DNA from 3 places in the Cellvibrio polysaccharolyticus genome. Region 1 is predicted to be linked to each of the others. Evidence: predicted binding sites of a transcription regulator. Region 1 holds the regulator's gene; each other region holds the start of a gene.

The links. Region 1 encodes LexA, which represses DNA repair genes until DNA is damaged. Its sites were predicted from a motif close to ACTGTNTNTANANACAGT; they were not measured.
Positions count from the first base shown of each region.
Region 2: a site for LexA is predicted at 2,398-2,415, ahead of dinB (DNA polymerase IV). Genes of this name have one in related genera too.
Region 3: a site for LexA is predicted at 4,864-4,881, ahead of C4F51_RS04560 (YebG family protein). Genes of this name have one in related genera too.

Region 1 is NZ_PRDL01000001.1:1,858,579-1,865,053, forward strand. Features, by position in the region: gene C4F51_RS07950 (TraB/GumN family protein) at 1-754, shown strand, start outside; gene C4F51_RS07955 (hypothetical protein) at 833-1,096, shown strand; gene C4F51_RS07960 (cell division inhibitor SulA) at 1,061-1,531, opposite strand; gene lexA (transcriptional repressor LexA) at 1,524-2,129, opposite strand; gene C4F51_RS07970 (SDR family oxidoreductase) at 2,216-3,052, opposite strand; gene C4F51_RS07975 (hypothetical protein) at 3,232-3,834, shown strand; gene C4F51_RS07980 (rhomboid family intramembrane serine protease) at 3,835-4,929, shown strand; gene C4F51_RS18135 (PQQ-dependent sugar dehydrogenase) at 5,271-6,475, opposite strand, start outside.
Region 2 is NZ_PRDL01000001.1:2,324,012-2,330,486, forward strand. Features, by position in the region: gene C4F51_RS09905 (PQQ-dependent sugar dehydrogenase) at 1-151, opposite strand, end outside; gene C4F51_RS09910 (nuclear transport factor 2 family protein) at 317-721, opposite strand; gene C4F51_RS09915 (aldo/keto reductase) at 1,082-2,227, opposite strand; gene dinB (DNA polymerase IV) at 2,464-3,540, shown strand; gene C4F51_RS09925 (RES family NAD+ phosphorylase) at 3,593-4,297, opposite strand; gene C4F51_RS09930 (MbcA/ParS/Xre antitoxin family protein) at 4,291-4,686, opposite strand; gene C4F51_RS09935 (Kelch repeat-containing protein) at 4,852-5,910, shown strand; gene C4F51_RS09940 (hypothetical protein) at 6,064-6,475, opposite strand, start outside.
Region 3 is NZ_PRDL01000001.1:1,069,850-1,076,324, reverse strand. Features, by position in the region: gene ileS (isoleucine--tRNA ligase) at 1-2,018, opposite strand, end outside; gene ribF (bifunctional riboflavin kinase/FAD synthetase) at 2,044-3,003, opposite strand; gene murJ (murein biosynthesis integral membrane protein MurJ) at 3,081-4,622, opposite strand; gene C4F51_RS04560 (YebG family protein) at 4,907-5,221, shown strand; gene C4F51_RS04555 (epoxyqueuosine reductase QueH) at 5,373-6,074, shown strand; gene C4F51_RS04550 (TetR/AcrR family transcriptional regulator) at 6,158-6,475, opposite strand, start outside.

The sequences.
Region 1 (6,475 bases):
CATGCAGGCCTATGAGGCGGCTGACGCGCTGGTGGTCGAGCTGGATGTAGACACCCTTGAGCAAACGGATGTAGCACAGTTGATGACGGGGCTCGGCTATTGGCCGCCTGCCAATAAAGCCAATCAACAACCGCTTAAAAACCTGATAGGAAAAAAACAGTGGAATTTACTGGCTGACAAAGCCGCCGACCAGGGGGTGGACGCGGAGCGTTTTAAAAATACCCGCCCCTGGCTGGTTTCCATGCAATTGGTCAGTGGTCAGCTACGACAAACCCGCTTTGCTGCCACCCAGGGGATTGATCGCTACTTTATTGGTTTGGCGCGCGAACAAAAGCCGATTTTGCAACTGGAAACCTTCGAACAGCAGATTCGTACGTTCAGCGATATCAGCGAAACGCATCAGGTTGCGCTGTTGGCCAGTACTTTAAAAGATTACGAAAAAGCTCCCGAGATGCTGGAAAAACTGGCGACGTCCTGGCAGCAGGGCAATGTCGATCAACTGGAAAAGCATATTTTTACGGCATTCCACGGTTCTGATGTCGGTGAAGTGTTGTATGAACGAGTGTTTACCGGCCGCAACGAACAAATGGCCGCTTACATTGCCAACAAACTGGCAGCTCCGCAGCGTTATTTTGTTGTCACCGGAATTGGTCATATGTTGGGTGATGACGGGCTGGTGTGTTTGCTACAGCGGGATGGCTATCGGATACAGCAATACCCGCCTACTGAAACGCCACTGTGTCCTGACGTTTAATGGTGCGCTCAAAAGTGCTATAATCGCGGCCCTTTTTAACGCCTTTGCGGTTTTGTCGAAAGGTGGTGCGGAGTTTTTATGTCTTCTTTCTATGAAATCCGGGAGCTACCGGATGGTGATGTGGTTTTACTACGCTCTGATGATGAGGGCGAGCCGCTGGTGAAAATCCGTTTTTCTGCCGAATCCCTGGCATTTCTCGGAGACGGGCGCTTTGAAGTAGCCAAAGCTATGATTGAGGCGGGTATGGATGCTGCCAGCGAATTGGCAGAGCGCTATCAGGACGAACGCGACGACTTTGGCGTTGACTTAATGGATGACGCAACCACTCATATGCTGCATTGATTGCCCGCTTTTATCTTCCTGTCTCTCGCGGATCAGAATGCCCTGACACTGACCGCTATTGGCAGCATGTTCCAGTTCTGCAAATTCCCTGTCATTTAATTTTCCCGGCGATGCTATCACGGTATGGCTGTTGCCTCTCGCCAGTGCTTCCCAGGTAATCCATAAGGCTTGTTGATCATCTGTGCAGTGAATAATGCGCAGGTTGCGTGTATTCACGCCGAATTTTTCCAGTAATTGCCGAGTGATATTGGTGGAGGTTACCCAGCTGATCCAGCGCCCGGCGCTGTTGTGGCTCAACCAGGCAATCATGGGCAGCAACAGTGCTGCCTGATCCGGCGCATGGCGGGTTAATACCAGTTCGGTAACGCTACCGGTAGCGGTGTTGCTACCGGTTTCTGACGCAGGTGAAGGCAAATTGCGAAGTGCATTAGTCACGGCGAATTACTCCAACACTCAAACCTTCAATGGCAAATTCGGCATCACGAAGATCCACTTCGATGACATTGAAATCGGGGTTTTCCGGCCACAATTCCACAATAGAGCGGTTACCTACGCGCTTGTAACGTTTAACGGTGACTTCATCACCAATGCGCGCTACCACTACCTGGCCGTTGCGCGCCTGATCGGTGCGGTGCACCGCCAACAGATCGCCATCCATAATGCCGATGTCTTTCATACTCATGCCGCTGACTCGCAGCAGATAATCAGCATTGGGAGAGAAAAAGCCGGTAGGAATGTTGCAGTAATCTTCGATATGTTCCTGCGCCAGAATAGGGCTACCGGCTGCTACGCGACCGACCAGCGGAATGCCCTGGCGGAGGTTGTCCGGCAGGCGGATACCGCGAGAGGCGCCCGGAATAATTTCAATGGCGCCTTTACGTGCAAGTGCTTTGATATGTTCTTCGGCCGCGTTGGCCGATTTGTAACCCAGTTTGCGCGCAATTTCAGCCCGGGTTGGCGGGTATCCGGTGGCTTCGGCATAACTTCTGATCAGTTGTAAAACCTGTTCCTGGCGTGCAGTCAGATTGTACATGGCGTGCTCCCAAAATCTGTTTATTTATACAGTGGTTGTGATTATATACAGTATTGGGATTGCTGCAAGCCTGTTTTTTCGCCAGTTTACCGGCTGCCTTTCAGTAGCACCGCATCCAGCATACGGGTGCTCAAAATGCGTTTTAAAAACCCCATCAAATAAGTAGGGAAGGTGACGTAATAGCGGGCTTTGGGATTTTCTGCTTCCAGCGCATGCTTCAGGCGGAGGTAAACCGCTTCCGGCCCTTGTGTGAATCGCGATGCGGCGCCTTCTTTATTAAGCCGTTCCAGTGTTTGCCGGTATTGATCGGCAAAGCGGCTGCTGCCGACATCAATATTGCTATGGAGTGCCTCAAGGCCATTGGCGCGAAACCGGCTGAGAATAGGGCCGGGTTCAATCAGGCTGATATGGATGGGTGAGTCGTGCAGTTCAAGGCGCAGTGTGTCAGTCAGCCCCTCAATAGCAAATTTACTGGCGTTGTAGGCGCCGCGAAATGGCATGGCGGCGAAGCCCAATACCGAGCTGTTTTGCACCACACGGCCATAACCCTGGGCGTGCATTACCGGCAGTATCAGGTTGGTCAGCTCATGCCAGCCAAATACATTGGTTTCAAATTGTTGCCGTAATACATCACGGCTCAAATCTTCTACCGCGCCGGGTTGGCCGTAGGCGCCGTTGTTAAACAAGGCATAAAGTTGCCCGCCAGTGATTTTCAGGGTTTCCTTAACGGCGCGTTGAATACTGGCAGAATCCGCGAGATCCATTTGCACGCAGGTCAGCCCCTCGGCTTGCAACCTGGATACATCTGACAGTTTTCGACAGCTGGCGATAACGGTGTAGCCTTCCTGCTTCAATCGGGTTGCGCAGTAATGACCAATGCCACTGGAGGCACCGGTAACCAAAACGGTTTTAACGGGGTTCATGCAATGTTCCCTGGGTTATCAGTTATTGGGCGTAGCTTATCCGTCAAGCATGCAGCTGCTTTGCGCAGATTAAAGCCAACGCATTCACATTTCTGCTGCAAAGCGCTTTGAGGCGTCATGGAGGTGATTAAAATAGCGCGTTTTTCCAATGAATAACTACTGTTTTGATGGAGCCAGACATGTCGGACGCCGTTCCTCCCCAATCATCCTCAGCGGAGCGTACCATTCCTCTGGTACAGAAGAAAAAATTATTGGAAGTGGGTGAAATATCCAATTTGAGTTTCTGGATTGGCCATTGCTTCATGCTGCTGGCCACGGTGCTGGGTGTTTATCTGGCCGGTCAGCAGGGTTTGCGACAAGCCGTTGAGTTTGAACAAATCCAGAGTGATAAAAATAATTACTACCTGCGTCAATCACTGCACGATGAACTTAACGATAACCTGCAACTGATTCGTGAATATACTGAAAAATTATCCGGCGTGAGTATTAGCTCTGCTCGTAGTCAGAATCTTACGCTGGATAAATTTGTCTGGGACACCATGCGTTATTCACCCGCCACACTGGAAACACCGTCCGAGTTGCTGGGCGAAAGCCGGAAATTTTACCGTGATGTTAATGACGCTTACGAAAAAATTCGTAACGGTTATTTTCATTACCCGGAGCAGGGCGGCAAAGTGTTACTGGAAGTGGTTGCGCACATGGAAGCTAATGTATTGCCGCGTTTTCAGGAAAATCTTTCCGGTATTAAAGCGGTTCTGGATAAGAAAAAGGTAGCCCTGTAAATGAGCGCTGTATTGAATTGTCCGCACTGCGGAAATGTTTCGATGGAATTGCGTGAATTGCATGGTCATGAATTGCAAACCTGTCCGCAGTGTCATGGTTTGTGGTGTGATGATGGCGATTTATCGACAGCGATTCGCAATAAAAATGGCATGAGCGATGCCTATTGTATCAAGCAAGGTTTCGGTGAAACCCTTGATGGTCATCATTATGAATGCCATCGTTGTCATGTGCCGATGAAACAGGTGCATTTATTAAAAGACTACCACGTGACCCTGGATACCTGCCCGACCTGTAGTGGAATCTGGGTGGATGGTGACGAAGTGTCGATGGTGCTGGCTGCGCCGAAGTTGCAGGATGCCCTTGAGCAGCTCAACGCTAAAGTGAATACCAAAAGCTGGCTGTTTCAGTTTTTGACGCGTATGCCCCGTGAATACAACATCAAGCCGCACCGTAAACCCTGGATGACCTGGTCGCTGCTGCTTATTAATACCTTGATCTTTTTTGCCTATGGTTTCGATGAGGTATCAACCGACTGGGTGTACACATGGTTTGCGGTGGATTCCGAACCGCTATTGCGCGGCGAACATTTATGGTCGTTACTCAGCTACCAGTTTTTGCATGGCGGAATTATCCATTTGGTGGGGAATTTATATTTCCTCTGGATTATTGGTGACAACCTTGAGGATGCGCTGGGCCCCTGGAAGTATCTCGCGGCTTATCTGTTCTGTGGCGTTATCGCGGCGCTGGTTGAGTTGCTGGCGTCGCAGGTGTCCCGTGGCGAATTATTAATGGTGGGTGCCAGCGGCTCCGTTGCCGGTTTATTCGGTATGTATTTAATCTGGTTTCGCCACGCCAGTATCACCTTTATGTTTGTGGTATGGCAGAAAAAACTGAAACCTGTCTGGTATTTTGCTATTTGGGCAGGGATCAATATTTTCGGATTGATGAGCGAAGATTTATCCGTAGCCTATTGGGCTCATCTGGGTGGCTTGGCGGCTGGTTTGCTGGTCGGTGTCATCTGGAAAGAAAAAGTGCTTGCGCATAATCCGCTTATTCAAATGCTACAGCGACCGGAAGCACGGATTATTCGTTAACAGGCTGTATCCTTTTCCCTCATACATGCGTTGATATAACATCGAGCGAGCACCGTTCGAGTTTGGCGTTGGGAAGTTTGTTCCAAAACCGTCAAGTCAGGGACGCCCGCCATGGATGGCGGAAGTTAGTGCAATGCAGGAGCAATTGCCGTTGACTCGAGGGAGCTATATGGGTGGAGTACGCACATAGCAAAACATGTTTTGCGCGCACGGAACGACAATCATCTGCGATGATTGACCGGCTCCGCTTGCGGATATTTATGCGCTTTTGGAACAAACTTCACAATGACAAACGGCCATAATGGCACAAGGTTCAGATAGATTGCGCAGAGGCTTTCAGTTTATGCTGAGACAGGTGTAACCTTCACAATCCTTCCTTTCTCACTATCAATCAACAAATAAATATTGCCATCCGGGCCTTCCACCACGTGGCGGATGCGTTCTCCGAGTTCCTCAAATAAGGTTTCTGCCTCTACCACTTTGTCGCCGTCCAGGCGCACTCGTTGCACATTGCGAGCAGCCAGGGCGGATACCAGCAAATCACCTTTCCATGCTGCGAATGCATCGCCTTTATAAATCGCCATACCGGAAGGTGCGATAGAAGGAGTCCAACCCAGCAGCGGTTGTTGTGTGCCTTCATAGTCTTTAAAGGGTGTTACGCGCGCACCGGTGTAATCCAACCCGGCGGTCGCAATCGGCCACCCATAATTTGCACCGGCGATAATACGGTTAAGCTCGTCACCGCCGCGAGGGCCGTGCTCGTGGGTTAGCAAACGCTTGTTGTCGGCATCGTAAACAATGCCTTGCACATTGCGATGGCCGTAACTGTAAATTTCCGGGGCAACACCGGCACGATCAACAAAAGGGTTGTTGGCAGGCACCGAGCCGTCTGCATTCAGGCGCACAATTTTGCCGAAGTGATTGTCGAGGCGTTGTGCTTCTTCGCGATAATCAAAGCCATCGCCCAGCGTTAAAATCAATGTGCCATCGGCCAGCCACGCCATGCGCGCACCATAATGCGCGGCGCCGCCACTGCGTGCCGGTTGGCTGCGAAAAATTTCCTGGAGGTTTTCCAGTCGATGCCCGGCCAGTGTGGCGGTAGCAAGGCAGGCATGGTTCGCCGCCAGGGTGCCGCAGGAATAGGACAGATAAATCCGTTGGCTTTGTTCAAAGTCCGGAGCGAGCAAAATTTCTTTCAGGCCGCCCTGGCCTTTGGCGAGCACGTCGGGAACACCGCCAATCGGGTCTGCATGCAAACGCCCGTCGGCATCTACCACACGCAAGCGGCCCGGTTTTTCAGTGACCAGCGCCCGCCCATCGGGCAAAAATGTCATCGACCAGGGAAAGGCGAGACCATCTACCCAGGTTGCTGTTTGATACGGGCGATCGTTGGCCCGGGTTTCTGCGGGTAGCAAAAAAGAGGCAGTTGCCAACAGTAAAACCGGTATTACCGGCTGCACGCCGGGTAAGCGGTTGTTGCTGTGGTAAAGCCGTGAGAACAACCAGCCGCCCAGTGCTGCGGTTGCCAGTAACGCCAAGGTGCCGC
Region 2 (6,475 bases), 470 kb from region 1:
CTGGCGGTATTACACTGGACACCGAAGAAGACGTGGCGACGGAGGACACCACAGCAGCGCTACTTGCGCTGTTTCCGTTATCGCTATCGCTACAGGCCGACAACAACCCCAGGGCAGCGCCAAGCGTCAGGACATAACCAAACTTATTCATGAGTGATCCTTAAATAGAGAAAGTTGGGACAATAACTATAGCTTCTATTTTATGGCGGGGAGCATCTCAGTGAAGCAGGCGTGAACCGGTTGGAATTTATACAAGCAGAAAAGCGCGTTAACGTCATTAACGCCCTTGCTCCTGCGACAAGAGGGCAAATCAGAGTCAGCGAAAGGTGGTTGCCAGCATGCGGGTTGCCATCCATTGACCATCGCGCTTGGTAAATTCAGTGGTCAATTGCAGGTTCCATTGACCGCGCCCGCCGTAGATTGTCGAATTTACGACGTCTCGCCCCACGAGCACCGCCACATTGTCCGCGATACGAACCGTCGAAGAAACTTCTGTTACCGCATGATAGATCATGCGCCCCGCTGTTATATCGGCGAGCCACTCGTGTTTCTGCTGAAGGCGCCCCGTCATATGAGTCAGTGTAAAATTTTCGTCAAGCAATGCGGCCAGAGCGACGGTATCGGCTTCAAGCATGGCGGCATAGATGCGACGAAATACGGTCTTGACCTCTTCTTCAACCGTACTTTCTTCATTTAAAAAGGTTTTATCTTCATCCGCCATAACTGACCTCTCATTACTTGTGGAAATTGCTGTAGCGCTAACCGGCATAAGACACAGCGCCAACGATAAGCCGCTGAAAATTTTTAATAAATTTTTCATTTTTATAGAATTTCAATAGATAGGTTATTGGTGCGAAGTTGCGAGTTTTTATAACAACCATTCCGGCTAACCGGTACAGGATCATGTGCTCAGCACTGAGTCAATATTTGCAGCCAACCGTTAACCATGCTCCATGATGCCCGGCTTCTGCGCGACAAAATCTTTGAGGTAGTTGGCTTAATTTTTCTTTGCTCCGGAAAATGTTCTGCAAAGGCCTTGTAAGCACCCACATGTAATCTGGCAACAGAGGCAGAAAAATAACTACAAATCCGTCAGCGCAGACTCTGGCGAGCGCACACCTTCCAGTTCAATGGCTGAGAACGCGGTGCGAAATTCTTTTAATTCGGCACTGGAAAATGTCACCTCCAAAGCACCAAGATTTTCATTCATATGATGGGTTTTTGTGGTGCCGGGAATGGGCACAATCCAGGGTTTTTGAGCCAACAACCACGCCAATGAAAACTGCGCGGGCGTTACGCCTTTTCGGTCAGACCAATGTCTTACCAGGTTTAATAAGGCCATATTTTTTTGTAACGCGTCCGCCGTGAAATAGGGAACTTGCGACAGCCGCGATTCTTCTGAAAACCTTGACCATTCATCAAACTTATCCGCCAAAAAGCCACGACACACGGGCCCCCAGGGAACAAATCCGATGCCCAGTTCTTCGCAGGTTGCCAGAATTTGATTTTCAGGCGTTCGTTGTAATATTGAATACTCGCTTTGCAGTGCTGCCACCGGTTGTATGGCGTGCGCGCGACGTAAGGTATCCGGGGAAGTTTCTGAAAGGCCAAAATGGAGTGCTTTGCCCTCCTGAATAAATTGTCGAGCAACTTCTGCCACTTCTTCAACCGGCACTTCAGGGTCTATGCGATGCAAATAAAGAAGATCAATCCGGTCGGTTTTCAAACGCTTGAGCATGCCCTCCACGGCTTTGCGCAAATGTGCCGGTCGGCTGTTTCGCCCGGTGCTGGTGTTTTGCTCAAATTGAAAACCAAATTTGCTGGCAATAACGACCTGATTTCTTACCGGCGCCAGCGCTTCACCGACATATTCTTCATTACTAAACGGGCCGTACACTTCGGCGGTATCAAAAAAAGTTACCCCGCGCTCTACCGCCTGGCGTATGACCGGGATCATTTCAGCTTTGGCTCTTGGCGGGTTATAGCTTTCGCTGGTCATACTCATGCAGCCCAGCCCGATAGCAGAAACTTCCAGCGCCCCTAACCTGCGCTTGTTTACTGCCTGCGGCACGGCACCGCGCCCGGAAGCTTCACTCTGTGGCAGCGCAAGAGCCGCCGGCGCGGCGGCCAGGGCAGCACTGAACATACCGGTGTTTATTAAAAATTTCCGGCGATTGGTATCCGCGTCTTCCTTTATTGATGCAGGGCGTTGGGCTTCATTGTTCATCCGTCATTTCCTGTTTTAAGAGGCTTCTGTATGGTCTGCATCCAGCATAGAAGCATCCCGTTTATTTATTAATGACGAAAATCGGGATGCTTTAATGAGCTTTGCTCATCAATTGCCAGGCGCTGCCGGTTTTGGCAAGGACTCATGACAGCCTTCCTTCAATCTGATAACCTGTCTATCCATCCAGCACTTCGGCTTGGCCTGCCACCCCTGTTCACCCTGTCAATGTGAGCGCTATGGATAACCACCAACGAAAAATTATTCATATCGATTGCGACTGTTTTTACGCCGCAGTTGAGATGCGCGACAACCCCTCATTACGTGGACGGCCGATTGCAGTGGGTGGTGATGCGGGCAAGCGCGGGGTTGTGGCCACCTGTAATTATGAATCGCGCGCCTACGGTATCCATTCTGCAATGCCCTCCGCCCAGGCAAAAAAGCTCTGTCCTCAGCTGTTAATTGTGCCGCCTCGCATGGCGGTTTATCGCGAGGTGTCAGCCGCCATTCAGGCGATTTTTGCGGATTACACGCCCTTGATTCAGCCCTTGTCGCTGGACGAAGCCTATCTCGATGTTTCCGATAGCCCGGCTTGCAAAGGCAGCGCCACACTGATCGCTCAGGATATTCGCCGCCGTGTTCATCAAAGCCAGGGCATTACCGTGTCTGCCGGGGTGGCGCCCAACAAATTTCTGGCAAAAATAGCCAGTGACTGGAACAAGCCGGACGGCCTCAAAGTCATTTTGCCGCATGAGGTTGATGCCTTTGTGGCCGCCTTGCCGGTTAAAATTTTGCACGGCGTTGGCCGGGTAACTGCCCAGCGGCTCAATAATCTGGGCATAGAGACCTGCGCGGATTTAAAGACATGGGGCAAAGCCGATCTGGTGCGGGAAATGGGCATTTTCGGGGAACGCTTGTGGGCGCTGGCTCGTGGCGTTGATGATCGTCCGGTGGAGGTAGAGCGCAAACGGCAATCGGTCAGCGTAGAAAACACCTACGATCACGACCTACCAAATCTGGACGCCTGTATAGAGGCCCTGCCCGCGCTACTTGATGAGCTGGATGGCCGCATCATCCGTTTGAAAGGCGAATACCACGCAAGCAAGCCTTTTATAAAACTCAAATTTCACGATTTTACTCAAACTACCCTGGAGCAAGCGGGCGCACCCATGACACTTGAAGGCTACCGCGAACTTTGCATACAAGCCTTTGCTCGCGGCGGCAAACCGGTACGGCTTATCGGTGTGGGGGTTCGGCTGGATGATGCGAAAACCAAACAAGGCGAGCAGCTGAGCTTGTTTTCACAGTTGGGTTAACGGCGCAGCCCATGGAAACAAGCCCGCCTCTGATGATTGCTGCTATCGGTTTTTACAGCTTCACCTGCGTTAAAAAATTCACCTCGCCCATTGCATCACCCTGCCAGACAAACTCAACCAGAGCGGAAGGGATGATGTCCGTGACGACTTTCGGCGTGAACAATCCCCAGCAGGTTGCGCCGGTGTTACGCACTGAATGGTATTGAATGCCGGAATAACCCTGCTCTCTTAACTGACTGCCCAGAATGCGGCTGGCGCTGTAGTCGGTAGCGCTATAGATCGGCTGATCCGGCGCAATGGTCGTGGCATCGTACAGGGCTGGCGCATTGAAGGCGCAGAGTAAAACCCGGAATAACATGCGGTCATACTTCAAGCCCTCAACTGCGGTCCAGTAAAGTTGCTGGTGATGCCTGACTTCTTTAATCGCCGTGTCTGCGGTATCGGCCAGATAGAGCACGCCAAAATCACCCGCGCTAAAGCGGCTGCCATCGGGGTTAACATGGGTAAAGGGCGCAACCGCGTAAGAACAACCGCGAATACCAAACGGCATTTCCTCTCGCGCCACCCTATTCAGGTTGCCCACTTCATTTTGCAGGCGGGGATTGGTTAAGGCTTGCAGAGCAAACAGCGCCTCGAAATCTGCCGCATCGGCGACGTCATCAAACAGGGCAATCGGCGGGAATCGGGTATTCACCAGGCGGAAACATTCTTTGGTTTCCAGCGCGATAGCAGGCAGTGCTTCGGCAACCTTTACCACTGCCCGCCTCGCAGCGCGTCAATACGCTGGTGGGTTTCATACAAAGCGGCAAACGAACCGGTGGCAATAACCTCCAGCGGAGAGCGGCCATTAAAGAAGGGGTTATTGTTCTTCATGCTCATAAAACCATACTGGTTTTCCGGGTTTTCAAACAACAACCGCAAATGCGCATGAATGTTCACCAGATAGCTCAAGCGTTCCAGCTGGTCTTCATTCAAACGGGCGGATTCCGGATCGCGGAAATACTTGTAGTAAGTGGCTTTGGGCAGCCGGAGTATGGCCATAGCCTGTTCCGCGCTACAGCCCCATTTGTTGAGGATGGCGAACGCCGCTTTCAGCCCTGCGCTGGCCAGCTGGCGATTGGTCGTTTGTATGGCTGCGTGACTCATAAAGCCCCCTGATGTGTTACACAAAACAATAATAGACTTATATTTAATTTTTGTCCAAATATAGATTTTCTGGCAGAGGCGGAAACAGATGAAGCCTGTCACAGTTCCTAGCTTTACCAAGGCTGTACAATCAGGAAAATTTTCATAAATAAAAGGAAGCTCACCATGCCAAATACCCCATTGGTTTTCCGACAGCGCCTGTTAAGCGCTCTTTTATTGTCTGCCAGCCTGGCCTTGCTGTCGCCGGCCGTCACCGCCGGGGTAACCAGCCCGCAAACCATCAAAGCGGCTGTGGCGGATGCAAAAACCTGGCGCTGGCACACCGTAGAATCCAAAAAAGCCCCCACCGCACGCCATGAAAATGGTTTTGTTGCCGTGGGCGACCGCTTGTATTTGATCGGGGGCCGGGGTGACCGACCCTTGGATATTTATGACCCTGCCACCGGCAAATGGAGCCTGGGCAAGCAGCCACCGATGGAAATTCACCACCTTCAGGCAGTCGCTTACGACAACAAACTGTATGTAATTGGCGCGCTGACCGGCGGTTTTCCGGAAGAACCACCGATTGCCAATGTGCTGATTTATGATCCTGCCACCGACCAATGGTCTACCGGCGCAGCCATTCCCACGGATCGGCAACGCGGCACTGCCGGTGTGGTAGTGCATAACGACTTGATTTATGTAGTCGGCGGTAATTCACGCGGCCACATGAGTGGCTTTGTCAGCTGGCTGGATGTATTTGACCCGGCGACCGGCAAATGGACACAACTTGCCGATGCGCCCCATGCACGCGACCATTTTCATGCAGTGGTGATTGATGGAAAAATTTACGCGGCAGGCGGTCGCACCTCATCCCACGATACCGGCGAAGTGATGTCGCTGACGGTAGCGCTGGTGGATGTGTATGACATTGCAGAAAAACGCTGGAGCACTTTGAAAGCCCCCCTGCCGACCCAGCGCGCCGGTACATCAGCGATTGAAATGGATGGCAAGCTGCTGGTGATAGGCGGTGAAAGCGTCAACCAGGTGGTCGCGCACGATGAAGTAGAAATGTACGATCCGGTTACCGAACAATGGAGCAGCTTGCAATCCTTGCCGGTGGGCCGACACGGAACCCAGGCGACTGTTTTAAACGGCAAGCTGTATATTGCTGCCGGCAGCGGTAATCGCGGTGGTGGCCCGGAACTCAATGACAACCTGGTACTGAGTACCGCTAAAAACTGATTGACTGGAACCAATAAAAAGCCGGTGATTCTCGCCGCCAACGCGGGAATCACCGGCTTTTTCAGGTCAATCCTGTTCAGATTACCCCTGTTCAGATAACCCCAGGCTCAACTTAAGTGTTACGCGAATTTTCTGTTAAGCCAAAGCCCGATATTACTCCAGATCTTCCTGAACCTTTTCAACACCATCCACCACCGCATCGCGGGCTTCGTGGGATTTGTCTTTCAGGTATTCGCCACTTTCACGACCGGCCTCTTTGGCGTCGTGCTTCCACTCACCGGCTTTTTCAGACACAGCATCGGCCGCTTTTTCAAGATTGCGGCTGCCGCTTTCTTTCGCTTGTCGGGCGGATTCAGCGGCCTTGTCTGACCAGTCGCGAGTGGCATCGGCGGCGTCATCTTTCCATTCTCCCGCTTTTTCTGCCGCCTGGCTGGACCATTCGCGGGTTTTATCCGCAGCTTTGTCTACCGCCTGATTGACATCTTCTTTCAGCTGCTCGGCACGATTTTCGGTAGGCGTTTTATTCGGGTCATTGCGATGATCGGGGTCATCACGACTGCATCCG
Region 3 (6,475 bases), 790 kb from region 1:
GCATGTTGCGCCGGATCAAAACCGTTCAGGTTGGAGAGGATAAACCGGGCGGTGTTACGAATACGACGGTAGGAATCCGAGGTGCGTTTGAGAATTTCATCAGACACACTCATTTCGGTACTGAAATCGGTAGAGGCTACCCACAAGCGTAATACGTCGGCGCCGAGATCTTTCATGACCACCTGCGGATCAATGGTGTTGCCCAACGACTTGGACATTTTCATGCCTTTGGCGTCGATGGTAAAACCGTGGGTCAGTACTTGTTTGTAAGGTGCTACACCATGAATGGCCATGGAGGTTTTCAGTGAAGACTGGAACCAGCCACGGTGCTGATCGGAGCCTTCAAGGTACAAATCAGCCGGGAAGCGCAAGTTGGGGCGCTGACTTAGTACGGCAAAATGGGAAACGCCCGAGTCAAACCACACATCCAGGGTATCGGTCACTTTATCGTAGTTGGCAGCGTCATCGCCCAACAGCGTTGCCGCGTCAAGATCAAACCAGGCATCCATCCCCTGTTTTTCAACCAATTGCGCAACCGATTCGATTAACGCCGGTGTATCCGGGTGCAGCTGCTGGGTTTCTTTATGCACAAACAAGGCAATCGGTACGCCCCATGTGCGCTGACGGGAGATACACCAATCCGGTGAAGTGGCCAGCATCGCATCAATACGCGCTTTGCCCCAATCCGGAATCCAGCGAACCCCTTCAACCGCACTGGCCACCTGATCGCGCAGGTTGTTTTTGCTCATGCTGACAAACCACTGCGGCGTGGCACGGAAGATCAGCGGCGTTTTGGTACGCCAGCAGTGCGGGAAACTGTGAGTAATTTTACCTTGCGCCAACAAGGCATTTTTTTCGCTCAGCAAGGCGACAACTTTTTCGTCCACTTTGTAGACGTGATCGCCAGCGAAAATTTCTACATTCGGGCGGTAATAGCCGTTGTCGTCGATGTAATTCAGCGTCTCGATACCGTACTGATTGCTCACTACGAAGTCGTCTGCGCCGTGATCCGGTGCGGTGTGTACAAAACCGGTACCGGCATCGGTCGTCACGTGGCTACCGAGAATGACCGGCACCTGGCGATTATAGAAAGGATGCTGCAATTTCAGCCCTTCCAGCGCTGCGCCGCCAATATGCCCGACCACGCTGAAATCAGCCTGGTTAGCCCGCGCCATGACACTGGCCAGCAAGTCTTCAGCCACCAGCAAACGCTCTTCGCCAACCTGCACAACCACGTAAGCAATATCGGCGTGCGCACTGACTGCCTGGTTCGCCGGCAGCGTCCAGGGCGTAGTGGTCCAGATAACCAGTGACACGGGGCCGCGACCGCTTAATTCACCAATACGGCTGACCACTTCGTTTTGATCAACGAAGGCAAATTTCACATCAATGGAGAAAGAGGTTTTATCCTGGTATTCCACTTCAGCTTCCGCCAATGCAGAACCACCGACCACGCTCCAGTAAACCGGCTTGAAGCCTTTGTGCAGGTGACCGTTTTCAGTGATTTTGCCAAGCGCGCGAATAATGTCGGCTTCAAATTTGAAGTCCATGGTGAGGTAAGGATTGTCCCAATCACCCTGAACACCGAGACGAATAAAGTCGCGCTTCTGACCGGCAACCTGTTTCGCAGCATATTCGCGGCACTTTTGGCGGAAGGTTTTAAAATCCACTTTGGTACCGGCTTTGCCGATATCTTTTTCTACCTTGTGCTCAATAGGCAGACCGTGACAGTCCCAGCCAGGAACATAAGGCGCATCAAAACCGCTCAGGGTTTTGCTTTTGACAATGATGTCTTTAAGAATTTTGTTGAGCGCATGGCCGATGTGAATATCGCCGTTGGCGTAGGGTGGGCCATCGTGAAGAATAAACTGCTCGCGCCCCTGACGTGCGTCACGGATACGTTGGTACAAGCCATCAGCCTGCCAGCGTTTCAGGGTTTCCGGCTCGCGTTGCGCCAGATTGGCCTTCATGGCGAAGGCGGTGTTGGGCAAATTCAGGGTCGCTTTGTAATCAGTCATGATCCACGGTCAACTTGTTGATGATTCAATGTAAAGAAGGATGGTTAACAAACCACTGCCGGGCGTCGAGAATGTCCTGCTGCAGCTGCGCGCGCAATGCATCCAGCGATTCAAACTTTTTCTCGCTACGCAAACGGGTACAAAATTCCACATCAATAGCCGCGCCATATACCGAGCGCGAGAAATCAAATAAATGCACTTCGAGCAGCGGCTTTTTATCGCCACTGACAGTCGGGCGAACACCCACGTTGGCAACACCGGTGTATTGGCTTCCATCCTGAAAGCGGGCTACCACCGCAAACACACCTTGCAGCGGTGAGCGGTAGCGGCGCAGATGAATATTGGCGGTGGGCACGCCCAGTTGACGCCCCAGCTGTTGGCCATAAGCGATGCGGCCACCCAGCGAATAAGGACGCCCCAACAGCTCGGCTGCTGCGGCAAAATCACCCGCTTCAAGCAAGCTGCGAATGCGCGTACTGCTGACACGTTCGCCATGCAATAACAGCGTACAGGTGTCACTAACGGTAAAGTCGAGCTGCTCGCCCGCCTGCTGCAACAGGGTAAAATCACCGCGACGATCACAGCCAAAGCGGAAATCATCACCCACAACCAGGTGCCGGATACCCAGCCGCTCGACCAGTACTTCTTCAATAAACTGTTGTGCCGATAAGCTGCGCAAACGCTCGTTGAACTGTACGCACAGCACCCGCTCAATGCCCTGCTCACGCAGCGCCATAACTTTTTCGCGCAAGCGCATCAGCCTGGCCGGTGCTTTTTCGCCAGAAAAAAATTCGTGCGGTTGAGGTTCAAACAGAATAACCAGTGCCGGCAACTCATAATGGTCTGCCGCTTGCCGCAATTGACGCAGAATCGCCTGATGCCCGAGATGAACGCCATCAAACGAGCCGATGGTTGCTACACAACCACGGTGCCGAGGGCGTAAATTATGCAGGCCGCGAATAAACTCTGTGGATTCCGGATTCACGTTACAGCAAACCGCCTCGATAGAACAAAAGAACGCAGGAGTATACAGCAGCCTCCACTGACAGCCTACCCCGCCGCTTACACCGGGCTGCGGAACTCCCGCGGGCGCACGCCCACCAGCCACAGACCTGCCAGGTAAACCGCTCCGCCAGCAGCGCAGGTCATCGCCAGATAGCCAATCCGCTGCCACCATAACCAGATTTGCCAGTCGCTCCAGAGCACCAGCAAGCCAATCAGCGTCAGCGCCATCGCCAGGTTCACCATGCCGTAGCGGAACCACAATGTGGGCCAGCCGGCGGCTGGCAAGTACACCGAGGAACGGCGCAAGCCGCGATACAGCAAACCGGCGTTAACGTAGGCGGCCATCGCCGTTGCCAGCGCCAACCCTACGTGCCCCAGGCCAAACCAGATCAGCAAGGGCGCCACCAGAATGATCTTGAAGCCGATATTGGCAAGAATCGAAATGATGCCGATACGCACCGGGGTTTTCATATCCTGCCGGGCAAAGTAGCCGGGCGCCAGGACTTTGATCAACATAAAGCCCAGCAAACCGAGCGCGTAAGCTTGCAGACTGCGCGCCGACATAATCGCGTCATGCACCGTCAAGGCACCGTGTTGAAACAAGGTCAAAATAATCGGCTCGGCGAGGATGACCAATGCTACCGTTGAGGGCAGCGCGATTAACAGAATCAGGCGAATGGCCCAGTCGAGAATTTTGCTGAAGTGCTCCGGCGAGCTGGCGGCGTGGTGCCGCGACAGGCTTGGCATAATCACCGTAGCAATTGCCACCGCAAAAACCCCCAGCGGCAACTCCACCAGACGGTCCGAGTAGAACAGCCAGCCGACGCTGCCGTCCGGCAACCAGGAGGCGATGACCGAGTCCAGCATCAGGTTGATCTGGCTGATGGAAACCCCGAACAGCGCTGGCACCATCAGGGTCAAAATGCGCTTCACGCCCGGGTCCTGCCAGGTCAATTGCGGCCGGGGCAGTAAATGAATGCGGGCAAGGAATGGCAACTGGAACATAAAAGACAGCACGCCGGCGGTCAAAACACCCCATGCCAGCGCATAAGCCGGATGGGAAAACCAGGGCGCGGCGAACACCGCCGCGAGGATCATGCAGATATTCAGCAGCACCGGCGTAAAGGCCGGTATGGCGAAGCGGTCATAGCTGTTAAGCACCGCCCCGGCAAAGCCGGTTAGCGAAATCAGTAATAAATAAGGAAAGGTAATTCGAATCAGATCGACCAGCAGGGAAAACTTTTCAGCATCCTGCATAAAACCTGAAGCAAACAAAGTCGCCACCACCGGCGCACCCACCACCCCCAAGGTAACCACCAACAACAGCACCGTGCCCAGACAAGCAGCAACACGGTTAACCAGGGTTTGTACCGCGGCGTGAGTGCCCTTTTCACGATACTCGGACAATACCGGCACAAACGCCTGGGAAAATGCTCCCTCGGAAAACAGCCGACGGAAAAAATTGGGGATTTTGAAGGCCAGAAAAAAGGCATCTGCCGCACCGCCGGCGCCCAGCACGTGCGCCAGCACCTGATCCCGCGCCAGCCCGAGCACCCGCGACAACATGGTCATCGAGCCGGTTATCAGGCTTGAGCGCATCAGCCCTTTGCGGGGCGGCGGATTAACAGGAGCATTGGCGGTAGAAGACACTATAGAGTTCCATGAGTAAGCTGGCGTGGCGCATTATCTGTGCGAGCCTCCCCAGGTTTCAAGCGGGAGCACCCCAAGGCGCAAACCTCCTCACCTATTAAAGGTAGTAACCAACCCCTTGATATGCCCGATCAACACCCCTGACACAGAAAACTGCACAATCCGATTGACATTCCCCTGCCAGGCCAATACTGTATATAAAAACAGTAACGCACTTTAACGAGGATTGGACCATGGCAGTCATCGCCATTTGGCAATGTGATCGGGACGGAAGTATGTTTGAAGACAAGAAACAGGCTGAAGAACATGATCGGTATCTTGAACTGGCGGCTACTATTACCAGCCTGATCGAATCTGAAATTCCCGATATTAACGAACAGCATAGCGAAGCGATTGGCCTGCTGCTGGCGCGCCGCCGCGAACAACTGGCCAAAGCCTGCAAAGGCAAGCCCGAAGAATTACTGCAGAGCATTAGTGAACCGGACACCGGCGCTGCCGCTATCGGTCATTTGGCACCCCGCCCTGCAAAAGCCGACCTACAAGACTGATCGGCGCACCGGAACAGTCATCCATGCAGCCATATGGAACTGCTTGCCGCCCCTGAAAACGGGGCGGACTTTTATGAAATTATTTTATGTTCAATCTGCAGGGCATTGCCGGTGCTAGTATCGCCTTCTTTGCGCTACGGAAACCCGGGTTATGTCACTGGTTCGCAACAAACTGACACTGCCAGACGGCCACAATAAATTACTGCTCCATTCCTGCTGTGCACCCTGCTCCGGCGAGGTGATGGAAGCCATTCACGCCTCCGGTATTGAATACAGCATCTTCTTTTATAACCCCAATATCCACCCCATTCGCGAATACGAGCTGCGCAAGGAAGAGAACATTCGCTTCGCGCAACAGCACAATGTTCCTTTTATCGATGCCGACTACGATACCGACAACTGGTTTGAGCGCGCCAAAGGCATGGAACAGGAACCCGAACGGGGTGTGCGCTGCACCATGTGTTTTGATATGCGCTTTGAACGCACGGCACTCTACGCCCACGAAAATGGCTTTCATGTAATTAGCAGTTCACTGGGCATTTCCCGTTGGAAAAACATGCAGCAAATTAATGACTGCGGGCAACGGGCTGCGGCACATTATCCGAATATAAGCTACTGGGATTACAACTGGCGCAAACAGGGCGGCGCCGTGCGGATGGTGGAAATCAGCAAACGCGAAAACTTTTATCAGCAGGAATATTGCGGCTGTGTGTATTCGTTGCGAGACACCAACAAACACCGTATAGCCCAGGGCCGCAAACGCATCAAAATCGGCGTGCTTTACTACGGCGACGAACAACCCGACGCAGACGAAAACCGGATTCCCCTACAAAATCTGCCGGTTCCTCAATAAGCTGCTCGCCCTGACGAGATCGACGGCGCGCGGTCTATTTGCGCCCCGCCGCTGCCGGTTGATTCCGGCAACCGATCCATCACTTAAGGTTTTTGCTCAAATTGACTGAGAATCCGCTCCCGGCAAACCTCCAGAATCTCATCCGCTAGCGGTGAGTCATCCGGGCAGGCGCGGGACAATATGATCGCGCCTACGGCATGGGCAATAGTGTCAATCGTTATGGCGCGCGCTTCACGTTTTGCATCTTCTCCCACAGCAGCATCGTCACTCTCCAGAGTGGCGAGTTGGCGCTGGATTCCCGCGGCAAATACCGCCTTGATGGACTCCGGCTGGCGCGCTGCATCGCCACACAGGGCGGCCATGGTGCAGCCAGCGCCCGGTGCATCGCGGTGCTGGCGCGA